2 regions of the Paenibacillus xylanilyticus genome follow, and region 1 is predicted to be linked to the other one. Evidence: predicted binding sites of a transcription regulator. Region 1 holds the regulator's gene; the other holds the start of a gene.
The links. The regulator CtsR, encoded in region 1, represses protease genes until heat stress. The targets are predictions, from matches to a motif close to ATGGTCAATAAAGGTCAAACA.

Region 1 (8,789 bases):
CTAGCCTCGGAAAACAGAGTCGTGGAGGTAGAGCACTGATTGGGTGCGGGGCCCGCAAGGGTTACCAAGCTCAGTCAAACTCCGAATGCCATAGACTTACTTCCGGGAGTCAGACAGTGAGTGCTAAGATCCATTGTCAAAAGGGAAACAGCCCAGACCATCAGCTAAGGTCCCCAAGTGTGTGTTAAGTGGGAAAGGATGTGGAGTTGCACAGACAACCAGGATGTTGGCTTAGAAGCAGCCACCATTGAAAGAGTGCGTAATAGCTCACTGGTCGAGTGACTCTGCGCCGAAAATGTAACGGGGCTAAACACACCACCGAAGCTATGGCTTGATCTTATGATCAGGGGTAGGGGAGCGTTGTATAAGGGTTGAAGGTGTACCGTAAGGAGCGCTGGACATTATACAAGTGAGAATGCCGGTATGAGTAACGAAAAGATCAGTGAGAATCTGATCCGCCGAAAGCCTAAGGGTTCCTGAGGAAGGCTCGTCCGCTCAGGGTAAGTCGGGACCTAAGGCGAGGCCGAAAGGCGTAGTCGAAGGACAACAGGTCGAAATTCCTGTACCACCGTAAATCGTTACGAGCGATGGGGGGACGCAGTAGGGTAGTGACGCAGACTGATGGATGTCTGTCCAAGCAGTGAGGCTGATGTGTAGGCAAATCCGCACATCGTAAGGCTGAGCTGTGATGGGGAGTGAAAATTACAGTAGCGAAGGTCATGATCTCACACTGCCAAGAAAAGCCTCTAGCCAGATGAAGGTGCCCGTACCGCAAACCGACACAGGTAGGCGAGAAGAGAATTCTAAGGCGCGCGGAAGAACTCTCGTTAAGGAACTCGGCAAAATGACCCCGTAACTTCGGGAGAAGGGGTGCCCCGGTAGTGTGAATAGCACGAGGGGGCCGCAGTGAAAAGGCCCAAGCGACTGTTTAGCAAAAACACAGGTCTGTGCGAAGCCGTAAGGCGAAGTATACGGGCTGACGCCTGCCCGGTGCTGGAAGGTTAAGGGGAGCGGTTAGGAGCAATCCGAAGCTGTGAACCGAAGCCCCAGTAAACGGCGGCCGTAACTATAACGGTCCTAAGGTAGCGAAATTCCTTGTCAGGTAAATTCTGACCCGCACGAATGGCGTAACGACTTGGGCGCTGTCTCAACGAGAGATCCGGTGAAATTTTAATACCTGTGAAGATGCAGGTTACCCGCGACAAGACGGAAAGACCCCATGGAGCTTTACTGCAGCTTGATATTGAATTTGGGTACGATCTGTACAGGATAGGTGGGAGCCTTTGAAGCATGAGCGCCAGCTTGTGTGGAGGCACCGTTGGGATACCACCCTGATCGTATCTAGGTTCTAACCTGGTGCCCTTAGCGGGTACGGGGACAGTGTCAGGTGGGCAGTTTGACTGGGGCGGTCGCCTCCTAAAGAGTAACGGAGGCGCCCAAAGGTTCCCTCAGAATGGTTGGAAATCATTCGAAGAGTGCAAAGGCATAAGGGAGCTTGACTGCGAGACCTACAAGTCGAGCAGGGACGAAAGTCGGGCTTAGTGATCCGGTGGTACCGCATGGAAGGGCCATCGCTCAACGGATAAAAGCTACCCTGGGGATAACAGGCTTATCTCCCCCAAGAGTCCACATCGACGGGGAGGTTTGGCACCTCGATGTCGGCTCATCGCATCCTGGGGCTGAAGTAGGTCCCAAGGGTTGGGCTGTTCGCCCATTAAAGCGGTACGCGAGCTGGGTTCAGAACGTCGTGAGACAGTTCGGTCCCTATCTGTCGTGGGCGTAGGAAATTTGAGAGGAGCTGTCCTTAGTACGAGAGGACCGGGATGGACGTACCGCTGGTGTACCAGTTGTTCCGCCAGGAGCACCGCTGGGTAGCTATGTACGGACGGGATAAGCGCTGAAAGCATCTAAGCGTGAAGCCCCCCTCAAGATGAGATTTCCCAGTATGTAAGACCCCTTGAAGACGACGAGGTAGATAGGCTGGGGGTGGAAGTGCAGTAATGCATGGAGCTGACCAGTACTAATCGGTCGAGGGCTTATCCAAATCGCAGGTTCTAGTCGCAAGTTTCGTTTCGGATCTAGTTTTCAGAGAATGATCTCTGAAATGAAAATCGGTACAACACTCCAATGTGTGTATGATTTTCAGTTCCACAGACGCTGAACCATTCATCCACACCGATGTGTAGGACCGAATGGAACGCGAACGCATTTGATACACAAATGCTCGTTTGGTGGCGATGGCGGAGGGGTTCCACACGTACCCATCCCGAACACGACCGTTAAGCCCTCTAGCGCCGATGGTACTTGGACCGAAGGGTCCTGGGAGAGTAGGACGCTGCCAAGCAAAGAACCACTGCCGAAGAATCTCGGTGGTGGTTTTTATTTGTTTATTTTTCGTTGTACTTATACTTTACACATCTAAATATGAATCCCCGGAGATGCGTCAGCATCTCTTATTTGACTTTGTACGACGCCTCTGACACACTCATAGAAGATACATACATCACATTTAAGGACACAATTTGAGTTGCTTACAATTCTGAAGAATGGGGTGCAGGATGATATGGATATTCGTAAACTAACCACTGATGATTTTGAAGCATGTATGACGCTTTCGGAGTACGCTTTTCAGTTTGAATTAAACGAGGAACAGGTTGAAAAGCGCCGTAAGGAGTTCAACTCACACAATGTATTGGGAGTATATGAGGATGTACAAGTTGGAGCGAAGCTTCATATCATTCCTTTTCAAACTTATATTCAAGGTCGATCATTTGCGATGGGCGGTATTGCAGGTGTGGCAACATGGCCGGAATACCGGCGCAAAGGTTGGGTAGCAGGGCTGCTTAAATCTGCACTCGAAGAGATGAATCGGAATAAACAAAGTATTTCCTTCCTGCATCCGTTCTCGTTTGCTTTTTATCGGAAATATGGATGGGAGACTTATGTAGAGTTTAAAAATTACAAGCTGTCTACCGATCAATTACCTGCGAAGAAGCCAACTTCAGGTACTCTCCGGCGGGGCAATCCAGAGCTTTCGGTGCTGAAAGAGGTATATGACACGTATGCAGAACGTTATAACGGAACCTTAACCCGGAATGATGCCTGGTGGGAAAATTCAGTTTATGCTAAGAAAGGTAGCCAGCGGGCTGTTTACTATGATGAAGCAGGACTGCCTCAAGGCTACGTTCTTTATGAGGTTAAGGAAAGAAAATTTACCATCGGTGAGTTGGTTCATCTAAATGAAGAGGCAAGACAAGGGTTATGGATGTTTATTGCCAACCATGACTCGATGATTGATGAAGTGACGTTAAAAGCGCCTGCGAACGATACACTGGCCTTTCAACTGGATAGTCCGCGCATTCAGCAGGAGGTTACCCCATACTTTATGGCGAGAATCGTTAGTGTGGAGCAGTTCATTTCGCAGTATCCTTTTGCAAGCCAAGACTCTCCGGTACAGATTCAGCTTGAGGTAGAAGATGCACATGCTCCGTGGAATGAAGGGGTATGGGAATTGAACGTGGCTATGAACGGAACAGCTTCCATCTGGAAAAAGGGGGAGCTTACGACGGAAGATCAGCCTGTGCAGCATATCAGACTTAACATCCAATCGCTCACGGCAGTGTTGATGGGGTATCGCAGACCTGCTGAGATGGCCCGAATTGACAGGATTCAAGGCTCGGAAGAGGATATTCAGGCTTTGGAAAAAGCGATCCCTATTCGTCAAACCTACCTGATGGATTTCTTCTGATTTTCAATGTTGTTTAAGAGTATATCCGAAGCCACTTCATACTGGGTGCCTTCCCTTTTCATATTAATAGAAAAACAGTGCTACAGTGAGACAAATGAACTTCTCCGGCTTTTTTGGAGAAGTTTTTTTGTGTCCGGGGAATATTTCGTGTAAAATCGTAAAAAATGAATAGTGACCCCACTTGGCAAAACCACAAAATATGCTATAATGTATATAAAGTCAAAGAAAGTCAAAGTCAACTGAAGGTTAAATACTTACGTAGCTTTCTTTCTACATTCCGGTGATGAGACACATTTCATGAACAATGGATATCATCGGAAAGAGGCAGTACCAAGAGGACCTTCGTGCGTCCTTGCTCTCCCGAATAAGCCACTGGAAATCAAGATTCGTCGTTTCCCTGTTTGGTTAAATGGGTTGAGAAGGTGTACTCTGTGGGGGCGTGTGGGTCCTTATTGACTTAACGTTTCAGACAGTGGAGGATGAGTGGATGCGTAATATCTCTGATATTATCGAACAATATCTGAAGAGTATTTTGCATGAAAGTCCCGAAGGAATGGTTGAAATTCAGCGCAATGATCTTGCAGATCAATTCTCATGCGTACCATCCCAGATCAACTATGTAATAAGCACACGCTTTACTCTTGAAAAAGGATATTTGGTCGAGAGTAAACGTGGTGGTGGCGGTTATGTCCGCATACAGCGGATTGAATTGCCGGCCCACTCTGCTTTGCATAATCATCTGCACCATAGCATCGGGGATGAGATTGGACAGACAGCTGCCGAAGGCTTGATCTATCAGCTGGAAGAAGCACGTTTCCTGAGTAAAAGGGAAGCCGGGTTGATGCGTGCAGCTGTATCAAGAGAAATTTTATTGGTCAAACTTCCTTACCGGGATCAAATTCGTGCCAGAATGTTAAAGGCGATGTTAATATCTTTGCTCGGTAAATGAAAACCTATCGGGATCAAGGAGGTACATCCTAAATGCTGTGCCAAGAATGCGACAAACGTCCGGCGACTCTTCATTTCACCAAAATCGTAAATGGAGAAAAGACGGAATTCCATATTTGTGAGTCATGTGCCCGTGAAAAGGGAGAAATGATTCCCGGAACATCGAATGGATTTTCCATTCACAATCTGTTGTCCGGGTTACTTGATTTCGAACCTAAGAATGGAAATGCCGGGGCTCCCCCTGCTCAGACTCTTCGCTGTGAAGAGTGCGGCATGACTTACTCACAGTTTAGCAAAATCGGCCGATTCGGCTGCAGTTCTTGTTATAAATATTTTGACAGCCGTCTGGATCCGTTGTTCAAACGGGTTCATGGCAACACAACCCATGTGGGCAAAGTGCCTGCACGAGCTGGTGGTCGCATTAAAGTGAAGCGGCAGATTGCCGACCTGAAGCGCGATCTTCAGGAGAGTATCGCCCAGGAAGAATTTGAAGAGGCGGCTCAGATCCGTGACCAGATCAGGGAACTTGAAAAAGAAATAGCTCAGGAGTAGAGTTTGTCATGAGTAGGAGGGACGCGTAATGCCTAATCTGCGCTTTACAGAGAAGGCGCTCAGCGACTGGATGCGCAGTGAAGCGGCTGATTCCGAAATCGTCATTAGCAGCCGTGTCCGGATCGCACGTAATCTTCAGCATTACCCATTTCCAATGCTTGCTTCCAATGAGCAATCGGAAGAAGTGCTGAATAAGCTGAGCGAAGTACTTCAATATGATGACGTTCATGCCTTTGGAGATTTCCATACCTTGGACCTGATGGATATTGATGATCTCGATAAGCGGGTGCTGGTGGAGAAGCATTTAATTAGCCCCAGTCTTGTGAACGAATCAAAAAATGGTGCGGTTATTCTCAGTGAGGATGAATCCATCAGTATTATGATTAACGAAGAAGACCATCTTCGTATCCAATGCCTCTATCCGGGGTTCCAGGTGAAAGAAGCCTGGGAGAAAGCTTCCGCCATAGATGATGCTTTTGAAGCGCATGTGGATTATGCCTTTGATGATCGCAGAGGGTACCTGACCAGCTGTCCTACCAATGTAGGTACAGGGGTAAGAGCATCTGTAATGATGCATCTGCCTGCGCTGGTGATGACACAGCAGATTGGACGCATCCTGACAGCTGTTTCTCAAGTGGGGTTAACCGTGCGTGGGATATATGGCGAAGGCAGCGAAGCGATGGGCAACCTTTTCCAGATCTCCAATCAAATTACGCTTGGACAGACGGAACAAGAGGTTATCGATAATCTGCACAGCGTAGTGCTACAGATGATTGGGCATGAACGTACAGCCAGAGAGCGGTTAATTTCCGACTCGAGACTGCGGATTACCGATAGAGTGATGCGTTCATATGGGATTTTGTCCCACGCAGCCATTATGGATTCCAAGGAAGCCGCACAGCGTCTCTCGGATGTTCGCTTAGGTGTAGATCTGGGGCTGTTGAATGGATTGTCCATTACGGTAATGAATGAGTTAAACGTGATGACACAACCAGGCTTTTTGCAGAAAACATTCGGAGAAGATATGCGCACAGATGAGCGTGACATCTACCGGGCTCAGTTGATTCGTGATACGATCAATGCAGCCAGTCAATCCTAGTAATTGTTTTCGTGAGATTTAATATTTAGGTTTCATGCCGCGTCTGCGGCTTTATATAAAACGGGCATTGGACTAAATGCCAAATGACTTTATTCGCAGCATGGCTGCAAACAAGAATGATATGAATTATACGTCGGGATCATGAACAAGGCCCACGTTTTATCCAAAACCATGGAGGTGCAGGAGATATGATGTTTGGAAGATTTACGGAACGGGCCCAAAAGGTGCTCGCACTCGCGCAGGAAGAAGCTGTCCGTCTCGGTCATAATAACATCGGTACAGAGCACATTTTGCTCGGCCTCATTCGTGAAGGCGAAGGCATCGCAGCCAAAGCGCTGATCGGCCTGGGACTCGGATTGGAAAAAATTCAAGATGAAGTAGAAACGCTGATTGGCCGCGGTCAAGAGCAACCTACGAACATTGCATATACGCCTCGTGCGAAAAAAGTAATTGAACTGTCCATGGATGAGGCTCGCAAATTGGGCCACACCTATGTAGGTACAGAGCATATCTTGCTCGGATTGATTCGTGAAGGCGAGGGCGTTGCAGCACGCGTGCTGAACAACCTTGGTATTAGTTTGAACAAAGCACGTCAACAAGTGCTGCAATTGCTTGGCAGCAGTGAGGCTGTATCCAGTCATAATGGAACGCCTGCTAATGTAAGCACACCAACACTGGACAGTCTGGCACGTGATCTTACCGCTTATGCGAAGGAGAACAACCTGGATCCGGTTATCGGCCGCAGCAAAGAAATCGAGCGTGTCATTCAAGTATTGAGCCGTCGTACCAAGAACAACCCGGTATTGATTGGTGAACCTGGTGTAGGTAAAACAGCGATTGCTGAAGGTCTTGCACAGAAAATCATCGCCAACGAAATTCCGGAGACTTTGCGCGACAAACGTGTCATGACCCTGGATATGGGTTCTGTTGTTGCCGGAACAAAGTACCGTGGTGAGTTTGAGGATCGTTTGAAAAAAATCATGGATGAGATTCGTCAGGCAGGTAACATTGTCCTGTTCATCGACGAATTGCACACCCTGATCGGTGCAGGCGGAGCTGAGGGCGCCATTGATGCTTCGAACATTTTGAAACCGGCTCTGGCTCGTGGAGAATTGCAATGCATCGGGGCAACAACCCTGGATGAATACCGCAAATATATCGAGAAGGATGCAGCGCTTGAGCGTCGTTTCCAACCGATTACTGTAGATCAGCCTTCTCCGGAAGAAGCTATTCAAATTTTGCACGGCCTGCGTGATCGTTATGAAGCCCACCACCGTGTGAAAATTACGGACGAAGCGATTGTACAGGCGGTTAAATTGTCCGACCGTTACATCACAGATCGTTTCCTTCCAGACAAAGCGATTGACCTGATTGATGAAGCGGGTTCCAAAGTAAGATTGAACTCATACACTATTCCGCCGAACCTGAAACAGCTGGAAAGCCGTCTCGAAGATATCCGTAAGGAAAAAGACGCAGCGGTCCAAAGCCAGGAGTTCGAAAAAGCAGCAGCTCTGCGTGACACGGAACAAAAAATCCGTGAAGAGCTGGATGTAACGAAGAACCAATGGAAAGAAAAACAAGGTCGCACCGATTCCGAAGTAACGCCTGAGGATATCGCACAAGTGGTAGCCAACTGGACAGGAATTCCAGTGAACAAGCTGAAAGAAGAAGAGACACAACGCCTGATGAATCTGGAATCCATCCTGCATGAACGTGTCATCGGTCAGGACGAAGCCGTGAAATCAGTCAGCCGTGCGGTTCGCCGTGCTCGTGCTGGATTGAAAGATCCAAAACGTCCAATGGGATCCTTCATCTTCCTCGGTCCTACTGGGGTAGGTAAAACCGAGCTGGCTCGTGCGCTTGCCGAAGCTATGTTCGGCGATGAAAATGCAGTGATCCGGATCGACATGTCCGAGTATGGTGAGAAACACTCGACTTCAAGACTCGTTGGAGCGCCTCCAGGATATGTGGGTTACGAAGAAGGCGGTCAGTTGACAGAGAAAGTTCGTCGCAAACCGTATTCCGTAGTCCTGCTCGACGAGATCGAGAAAGCACATCCGGAAGTATTCAATATCTTGCTGCAAGTGCTTGAGGATGGTCGTCTGACAGACTCAAAAGGTCGTGTCGTGGACTTCCGCAACACATTGATCATTCTGACATCCAACGTGGGTGCCGAAGCGATTAAACGTAACTCTACACTCGGCTTCACAGCGGTTGTGGATGCAGGTGCGGATTACGATAACATGAAGGGTAAAGTCATGGATGAGCTGAAAAAAAGCTTCCGTCCAGAGTTCCTTAACCGGATTGATGAGATCATCGTGTTCCACTCTCTTGAAGAGAAACACATTGCTGAGATTGTCTCCCTCATGAGCGAGGAGCTCCGGAAACGTCTGCGTGAATATGAAGTCGACTTCGAGCTTACAGACAACGCCAAGGCCTTCC
Region 2 (8,789 bases), 890 kb from region 1:
GTTTACGTTCTTAACAGCTTGCAGAACGCCTTTACCCAGGTAGCGGGATTTGTCACCATCGCGAAGCTCAACAGCTTCGTGGGCACCAGTGGATGCACCAGATGGAACGATTGCGCGTCCGATTGCGCCGGACTCCAGGTATACTTCAACTTCAACTGTAGGGTTACCGCGGGAGTCGAGGACTTCGCGAGCGTACACGTCAGAAATAATAGTCATGAGTGATAATCTCCTTTTAATTTGAATTTATTTTAAATATGGGACACTTGTGTTTGCCTTTAGGCCACTACGTCAGCAGAATCGCCTTCCGATCGCTGTTATCCCCTGATTTCTTTGAACTTATTTTAATAAGTTGAAATCATGTGATAAAGGCGAACACTTCTTTTCTTCAGACCATTTCTGCTTCCTTCGTTCAGGGGCAAACTGCAAACTTCCCACTTTGTATATGTGGCTGTGTAACTTATTTGCGGGTAGCGATGACAGAAGTACCTGTCATTTCTTCCGGTTTAGGCAATTGCATCAGGTCCAGAATCGTTGGCGCGATATCGGCCAGGATTCCACCTTCACGCAAGGTTACGTTAGGGTCTGTAACGATAAATGGAACCGGGTTCGTTGTATGAGCAGTGAACGGACGTCCTTGCTCATCGAATACCATATCCGCGTTACCATGGTCAGCAGTGATGAGCACAACGCCGCCTTTGGCAAGCACTGCATCAACAACACGTCCCATGCACTCGTCAGTCACTTCAACCGCCTTAATGGTAGGCTCCAGCATGCCGGAGTGTCCAACCATATCCGGGTTGGCGAAGTTCAGAATGATCGCATCATGTTTGTCCGCTTCAATCTCGCGAACGCATGCATCAGCTACTTCGTAAGCGCTCATCTCCGGTTGCAGATCATACGTTGCAACTTTTGGCGAGTTGATCAGCACGCGAGTTTCGCCCGGAAGCTCAACATCACGTCCACCGCTGAAGAAGAAGGTAACGTGCGGGTATTTCTCGGTTTCAGCAATACGCAGCTGTTTCTTGTTGTTCTGAACCAAAACTTCACCCAGTGTATTGTCGAGGTTTTTAGGCGAGTAAGCCACATAACCTTCAACCGTTTCACTGAACAACGTCAGGCAGACAAAGTGCAAGCCTTCTGGGAATTTTGGACCACGGTCGAAACCACGGAAATCCTTGTTCGTGAATACTTGCGACAGCTGAATCGCACGGTCAGGACGGAAGTTCAGGAAGATTACGGAATCGCCGCTTTCTACCAAACCTACCGGCTCACCATCCGCTTTAACGATAACCGTTGGTTCAACGAATTCGTCAAATACGGACTTCTCATACGATTCTTCAACCGCTCTGAGTGGATCGTTGTATTTTGGTCCATCACCATAAACGATGGCACGATATGATTTCTCAACACGTTCCCAACGTTTGTCACGGTCCATCGCATAGTAGCGACCTTGAACCGTTGCGATTTGACCTACACCGACTTCCTCAATTTTGGCGATCAGCTTCTTCATGAAGTCTTTACCGCTATCCGGCATAACGTCACGGCCATCCAGGAAGGCATGAATATAAACGTCATTCATTTCTTCTTTTTTGGCCAGATCCAGCATGGCAAACAGGTGGTCGATGTGACTATGTACGCCGCCATCAGACAACAATCCGTATAGGTGAAGCTTTTTACCGTTTTGTTTCGCTTCGCGCACAGCTTTGACAAGTGTTTCGTTGTCGAAGAACTCTCCATCGCGAATCGATTTGGAGATACGGGTCAAATCCTGGTATACGATCCGGCCGGCACCAATGTTCAGGTGACCTACCTCGGAGTTCCCCATTTGCCCTTCTGGCAAACCTACAGCTTCACCGCAAGCAGTGAGAGTTGTGTGTGGGAATTGGCTCATGAAGCGATCGTAGTTCGGCTTTTTGGCTTGCGCTACTGCGTTGCCTTCAACCGTGTTACGAAGACCAAAGCCATCCATGATGATCAGTGCTACAGGTTTTGGAGCTGTCATTACTTCGCCCCCTCAACAAGCGCGATGAACGAAGCCGGCTGCAAGCTGGCACCGCCAACAAGCGCGCCGTCGATGTCGCTTTGTCCGAGGTATTCTGTTACGTTCTCTGGTTTAACACTGCCGCCGTATTGAATACGAACTGCACTTGCAACCTTCTCATCGTACAGATCCTTCACCAGGCTGCGGATGTATGCAATAACTTCGTTCGCATCTTGGGATGTGGAGGATTTACCTGTACCAATCGCCCAGATTGGTTCATAAGCGATAACCACTTGTGCCGCTTGGTCTGCAGACAAACCTGCAAAAGCAGCTTCCGTTTGCACTTTGCATACGTCTTTTGTTTGGTTCGCTTCACGCTCTTCAAGTGTCTCACCGAGACAGAAGATTGGAGTCAATCCGTGACGGAATGCAGCATGCAGCTTTTTATTGACAGTCTCATCGGTTTCCGCAAAATATTGACGGCGCTCCGAGTGACCAATGATTACATAATCCACGCCCAGGTCTTTCAGCATTACGCCGCTGATTTCACCAGTGAATGCACCGTTGTCTTCAAAGTGAAGATTTTGAGCACCAATTTTGATGTTTGTGCCTTTCACAGCTTCTACCAATGTAGGCAGATTCGTAAACGGTGCACAGATTACAGTCTCTACGCCTTCAACTTCCGCTTTTCCTTTAACTTCCTGAATGAAGTCATTGGATTCGGAAACCGTTTTGAACATTTTCCAGTTACCTGCGATAATCGGTGTTCTCATGGTTTTCAACTCCTTCATGCTATAGCTTAAAACTTACTTGTCGTTCAATGCAACTACGCCTGGAAGCACTTTGCCTTCCATGAATTCCAGTGATGCACCGCCACCTGTAGAGATGTGGTCCATTTTATCAGCCAGTTTGAACTTCTCAGCTGCTGCTGCGGAGTCGCCACCACCGATTACTGTGTAAGCATCCGTTGTTGCACAAGCTTCCGCCACTGCACGAGTACCGTGGGAGAAAGGCTCGATTTCGAATACGCCCATTGGTCCGTTCCATACAACAAGTTTGGAGTTTTTAACAACGTCAGCATAGATCTCACGTGTTTTAGGACCGATGTCGATACCTTCCCAATCTGCAGGAATGTCGCCAACTTCAACAACTTTTGTGTTTGCGTTAGCGCTGAAATCATCAGAAATGACGATATCTACTGGCAGATAGAAGTTTTTACCCAGTTTTTTTGCTTTTTCGATGAAGCCCAGAGCTACATCCAGTTTGGACTCATCCAACAGGGATTGGCCTACTTCGTGGCCTTGAGCCTTCATGAACGTATAGGACAATCCTCCACCGATGATTACGTTGTCTGCAATGTTAAGCAGGTTGTCGATTACATCGATTTTGTCCTTAACTTTGGATCCGCCAATGATTGCAGTGAACGGACGCTCAGGGTTGGAAATGGCTTTGCCGAGCACTTCAAGTTCTTTCTCCATCAACAGACCGGATACTGCTGGCAGCAAGTGAGCGATACCTTCTGTTGAAGCATGTGCTCTGTGAGCCGCTCCGAAAGCATCGTTAACGAAAACGTCAGCCAGTTCAGCAAATTGTTTTGCCAGTTCTGGATCGTTTTTCTCTTCGCCTGCATGGAAACGAACGTTTTCAAGCAGCAAGACGTCACCGTCGTTCAGTTCAGCAACTTGTGCTTTCACAGTTTCACCGATGGAATCGTCAGCTTTAACCACTTTTTTACCAAGCAGTTCGGACAGACGCTCAGCCGCTGGAGTCAAACGCAAGGATTCCACAACTTCACCATTTGGACGACCCATGTGGCTCGCCAGAATGACTTTTGCACCTTTTTCGATCAAGTAGTTGATCGTTGGCAGTGTTGCACGAATACGTTTGTCATCTGTAATTTTACCATCTTCGAGCGGCACATTGAAATCTACACGGACAAAAGCCCGTTTTCCTGTCAATTCGATATCGCGTACACTTTTTTTGTTCATCTGTATTTCCTCCGCACCCATGTATTTGGTGGACCGATCAGGAGCCCAAATCCCCTGTCAATCCTGGTGTTTTTGAGAAATTTGCAAAATGTTGATAGATAAAGAGCGGAAACAATAGCATCTGTTTCCGCTCTATGTTATTGCAGATATTACTTAATCATTTTTGCAAAGTGCTCCAAAGTGCGAACCAATTGAGCTGTGTAGGACATTTCGTTGTCATACCAAGCTACAGTTTTAACCAGTTGTTGGTCGCCCACAGTCAGAACTTTAGTTTGAGTTGCATCAAACAGGGAACCGAAAGTGATACCTTGGATATCGGAAGATACGATTTCGTCTTCAGTGTATCCGAAAGTTTGTGGATCGGAAGCTTCTTTCATTGCTGCGTTAACTTCATCAGCAGTTACTTTTTGTCCAAGAACAGTTACGAGCTCAGTCAGGGAACCAGTAGCTACTGGTACACGTTGAGCTGCACCGTCGAGTTTACCTTGCAGTTCAGGGATAACCAAACCGATTGCTTTAGCAGCACCAGTTGTGTTAGGGATGATGTTTTCAGCTGCTGCGCGAGCACGACGGAAGTCACCTTTAGGGTGTGGAGCATCCAATGTGTTTTGGTCGCCAGTGTAAGCGTGAATTGTAGTCATCAAACCTTGAACGATTCCGAATTTGTCTTGCAGTGTTTTTGCCATAGGAGCCAGGCAGTTTGTTGTGCAAGATGCGCCGGAGATTACAGTTTCAGTACCGTCGAGGATTTCATGGTTTACGTTGTAAACGATGGTTTTCATATCGCCAGTAGCTGGTGCGGAGATAACAACTTTTTTAGCGCCGCCTTTAAGGTGCTTCTCAGCTGCTTCTTTAGTTGTGAAGAATCCAGTACATTCCAGAACGATGTCTACGCCCAGGTCGCCCCAAGGAAGTTCTTCTGGGTTACGGTTAGCCAGTACTTTAACTTCTTTGCCGTTCACTTTGAAGAAGCCGTCGTGTACTTCAACATCGCCATCGAAGCGACCTTGAGTTGTATCATATTTAAGCAAATGAGCCAGCATTTTAGCGTCAGTCAAGTCGTTGATTGCTACTACTTCAATGCCCTCTACATTTTGAATACGGCGGAATGCCAAGCGACCAATACGTCCAAAACCGTTAATACCTACTTTAATCATGAGTAAGTTCCTCCCAAGTTTTGATTTAATTTTTTTATGAAGCTATATATTCAAGACAGACGGTGAAGTCCGTCAAGACAACAAGAGTTGTGGTAAAAGAAAACCTTTATTCCATTTCGGCAACGATGACTTCGGCAGCTGCCTCATCAATAATCAGAATATCTTCCTGCCCGAATCGCAGTACGGAATGAATGGCAGCTGCTTTACTTTTGCCGCCCGCAATTCCAATTACCACATCGGTCCGTTCAATATCCTGAAGTCGCATGCCCAGAGTTAGCATGGTGTGTACCACTTCACCCTGATCGTTAAAATAATAACCGAAGGATTCAGATACGGCCCCTTGCTCCTGAAGCTCTTCAATGATCTCCGTTGCAAGTTTGCGTCTTCGTGCCATCTCCACGGCATCACCGATTCCGTGAATTACGATGCGTGACTGTCTGATCAGCTGCAGAATCTCCTGAACGCTTGGGTCCTGAATTAACGATTCATAGGCATGATCACTCAGCAAATCCGGTACATGCAGGAGTTTATATTGTGCTCCTACCCGTTTTGCCATTGTCGATGCAATCGTATTGGCCTGAATTTCAAGGCTTTCTCCCAAACCGCCGCGTGCAGGTACGAACCATACACCTTTTAGCGATGTTGGCGGAGTCAGCTGCTCTGCTACTCCTGCCGTTGTTGACCCGCCTGTAACGGCAACAACGTCGTTATCATTCATTACTTGACTAAGAGCCTTCGCTCCAGCCTTACCCAGTTCCCGTTTGGCAAATGGAGAAATGTCCGAATCGCCGGGAACGACAACTACCTTTTGCAGACCGTAGGCTTGCTTGATGCGTTCTTCCAGCTCGGATAATCCGAACAGCTCCTTGGCAACCGGCTCTAACTGCTGCAGCAGATCATGCCCTGCCTCACTGATCTTCATCCCTGCACTGTCAATTTCAATAAGTCCCTGAGCCTTTAACAAATCGGTCTCAGCCCTCAGAACCCGCTCGGTCATCTGCATGGAATTGGCTAACGTCCTTCTCCCGATCACATCCGATAACATGATCTGGTGCAGAATCGTATACCTCTTCTTCAAAACATCCATGAGATCAGGCAGAAGCTGCTTTTGCACTTCTAAAATCGTTCGCATGCTTTCCACTCCCGCAAGCTTCTCGTTCCAAGCTCTCTTTCATGGCCCTAAAATGTCCCGGGTTAACTTTTTAAGTCCCACGTCTATTCTACCTAAAACTGACGTGACATGCAAGTGTTTCAAAAGCCTTATTTCACAACGTTTTGGCCCATTGTACGCGCTTATTTTCACAATCTCCAACTTCCACAGGAACGCGCAGCCACATTCATACCATATATAGAAGAAAACCAAATTTCTCATCTATATATCGCTTCTACTGACTCCAGGATTGTGCTTCATGCAACCTGTCCAAAACTTCTCTTAGCATTTACTTAAATGCTTTCTTTATCCATTCTTCATCATCATGATCAATTTCAGGTCAATCCAAACCATAAGCTTGATCATATCTCTTGCAATTCAGAATGCCATGAGCTATAATCATTATTGCTGTCACATCAACGTGCGCCCGTGGTCCAATGGATATGACGTAGGCCTCCGAAGCCTGAGATCCAAGTTCGATTCTTGGCGGGCGCGCCATTCTTGATTAGCAGCTCATAACCCTTTTAACCAATGGAACCGTAAAGGTTTCTTTTTTTTCAAAGTTAGTTTGACTTTCTTTGACTTTTTGTTTGAAATTGTTTATGATGTGGGTAATACGGTAACAGTTTAAATAGATACACTATTCCATGTACATTTCCGAGGAGGTTTTTCACGTGAGTTATATTCCTATGGTCGTTGAACAGAGCAACCGCGGTGAGCGCGCCTATGACATCTATTCCAGATTGCTGAAGGATCGTATTATCTTTCTAGGCAGCGATGTAAATGACGTTGTTGCGAATGCCATCATGGCACAGATGTTGTTCCTCGCTGCGGAAGATCCGGAGAAAGACATTCATCTATACATCAACAGCCCAGGCGGATCCATCACAGCCGGTATGGCCATTTACGATACAATGCAATTTATCAAACCTGATGTATCTACCATCTGTGTAGGTATGGCTGCTTCCATGGGCGCTTTCTTGCTCAATGCAGGTGCAAAAGGCAAACGTTTTGCACTGCCTAACAGTGAGATCATGATTCACCAGCCGCTGGGCGGCGCACAAGGTCAGGCTTCGGATATCGAAATCCGTGCCCGCCGCATTCTGAAAATGCGTGATACCTTGAACCGCATCATCGCTGAGCGCACAGGTCAACCACTGGAGCGTATCGAGAAAGATACAGACCGTGACTACTTCATGAGTGCTGCTGAAGCTGCCGATTACGGTATCATTGATAAAGTCATCGCAAACGTTGGCTCCCAAGGCGTATAAGCCGAGGTAACTGGATATTGAAGATATGAACAGGCCAATTGGGTTGACCTGTTCATACTACGAAGAAGCGCCCCTTGTCATGAACATGACGAGGGGCGCTTTTTTTTAGAATGCTTACGAATAATTACTCTGCTGCAATTCCACTGAATGGCTGTGTACCTTTAGGGAGTAACTCTTTGTACGTAAACGGGAATTCCGGGAAACCTTCTGCATAAGCAGTGTATTCATACAGTTGGAAGAACACAACTACCCCTGTAGGCGTTACATAGAAGTCCTGGTCCTTGTTCAGACCTTTATAGCCGTCCAGGTAACCACCGCGAGCCTTAAGCTGTTCACCAACCTTTTTGCCAAGCGTATCGCGCATTGTTTTGTTGTTTTGCAGCACATCATCAAGACTTAGCTCTTTACCTGTATCCAGCGCAAAGGTGTGACCTGTCCGTGTAGTCATCCCGTGGGCTCCGGCATAATCCTCATAACGCTGAGTAACCAATCCCAGCACGCCGTTCTCGTTGTACGTCACCACATAGGTGCTCTCGAATGCATATGGACGGTTGGCTGCTGCCGTTCCGTATTCTGCCGTCTGCTTCTTGAAAGCAGCTACGAATGTATCCACTTCGTTTTTCAACACTTTGTTGATTGCCGCTTCGGCCTCATCGCTAGCAAGTCCACTCACCTGCGGATATTGAATATCTACCTCAGCATTTTTGATATTCACTTTCACGGTTGCTGATTTCACTTTTACGCTATTTTGCTTCACTTTGCTCAGCGACAGTGTTTTGGTTTTACCATCCCAGCTGCCTTGAACTCCCAGATAATCTCTCATCGCCGAAAAAGGAATGTACAGACGTCCCTTGATCAGCTTCGCTTCAACGTTAGGATAATAATTATTTACTTTTAGCGACGGTTCACCGTCCGCCAGGCTGATTTTCATCGTGTTATTCGCTGCAGTCAGTGCGTACTCTTTTGTTTTTGCGTTATAGGTTAATGTACCACCAGCCACATCTTTAACAGCAGTGAGTGATACCCACGTGGATCCACCTTGTAGAAGTCCCTTTTGTGTCAACGTTTTGCCTGCAGACTTCAATGTAACATCTGTGGATGCCGTAACTTTTGACGTAACCGAAGCTGCCTGCACGGAGTTATCCTGCCATACCGCCCCACTACCTACAATAATTCCTGCCGCGAGTAATGCACTTGTCCACTTTTTCCATGATGTCATATATAAAACTCCTCTCGATATTT

Region 2: a site for CtsR is predicted at 6,842-6,862, ahead of clpP (ATP-dependent Clp endopeptidase proteolytic subunit ClpP). Genes of this name have one in related genera too.

Annotation. Positions count from the first base shown of each region.
Region 1 is NZ_CP044310.1:5,736,912-5,745,700, reverse strand. Features, by position in the region: rRNA gene F4V51_RS25790 (23S ribosomal RNA) at 1-2,044, shown strand, start outside; rRNA gene rrf (5S ribosomal RNA) at 2,228-2,344, shown strand; gene eis (GNAT family N-acetyltransferase) at 2,564-3,748, shown strand; gene F4V51_RS25775 (CtsR family transcriptional regulator) at 4,236-4,697, shown strand; gene F4V51_RS25770 (protein-arginine kinase activator protein McsA) at 4,730-5,248, shown strand; gene F4V51_RS25765 (protein-arginine kinase McsB) at 5,277-6,347, shown strand; gene clpC (ATP-dependent protease ATP-binding subunit ClpC) at 6,536-8,789, shown strand, end outside.
Region 2 is NZ_CP044310.1:184,062-192,850, reverse strand. Features, by position in the region: gene eno (phosphopyruvate hydratase) at 1-216, opposite strand, end outside; gene gpmI (2,3-bisphosphoglycerate-independent phosphoglycerate mutase) at 458-2,002, opposite strand; gene tpiA (triose-phosphate isomerase) at 2,002-2,754, opposite strand; gene F4V51_RS00915 (phosphoglycerate kinase) at 2,788-3,969, opposite strand; gene gap (type I glyceraldehyde-3-phosphate dehydrogenase) at 4,119-5,126, opposite strand; gene F4V51_RS00905 (sugar-binding transcriptional regulator) at 5,233-6,258, opposite strand; tRNA gene F4V51_RS00900 (tRNA-Arg) at 6,700-6,774, shown strand; gene clpP (ATP-dependent Clp endopeptidase proteolytic subunit ClpP) at 6,951-7,547, shown strand; gene F4V51_RS00890 (PdaC/SigV domain-containing protein) at 7,672-8,766, opposite strand.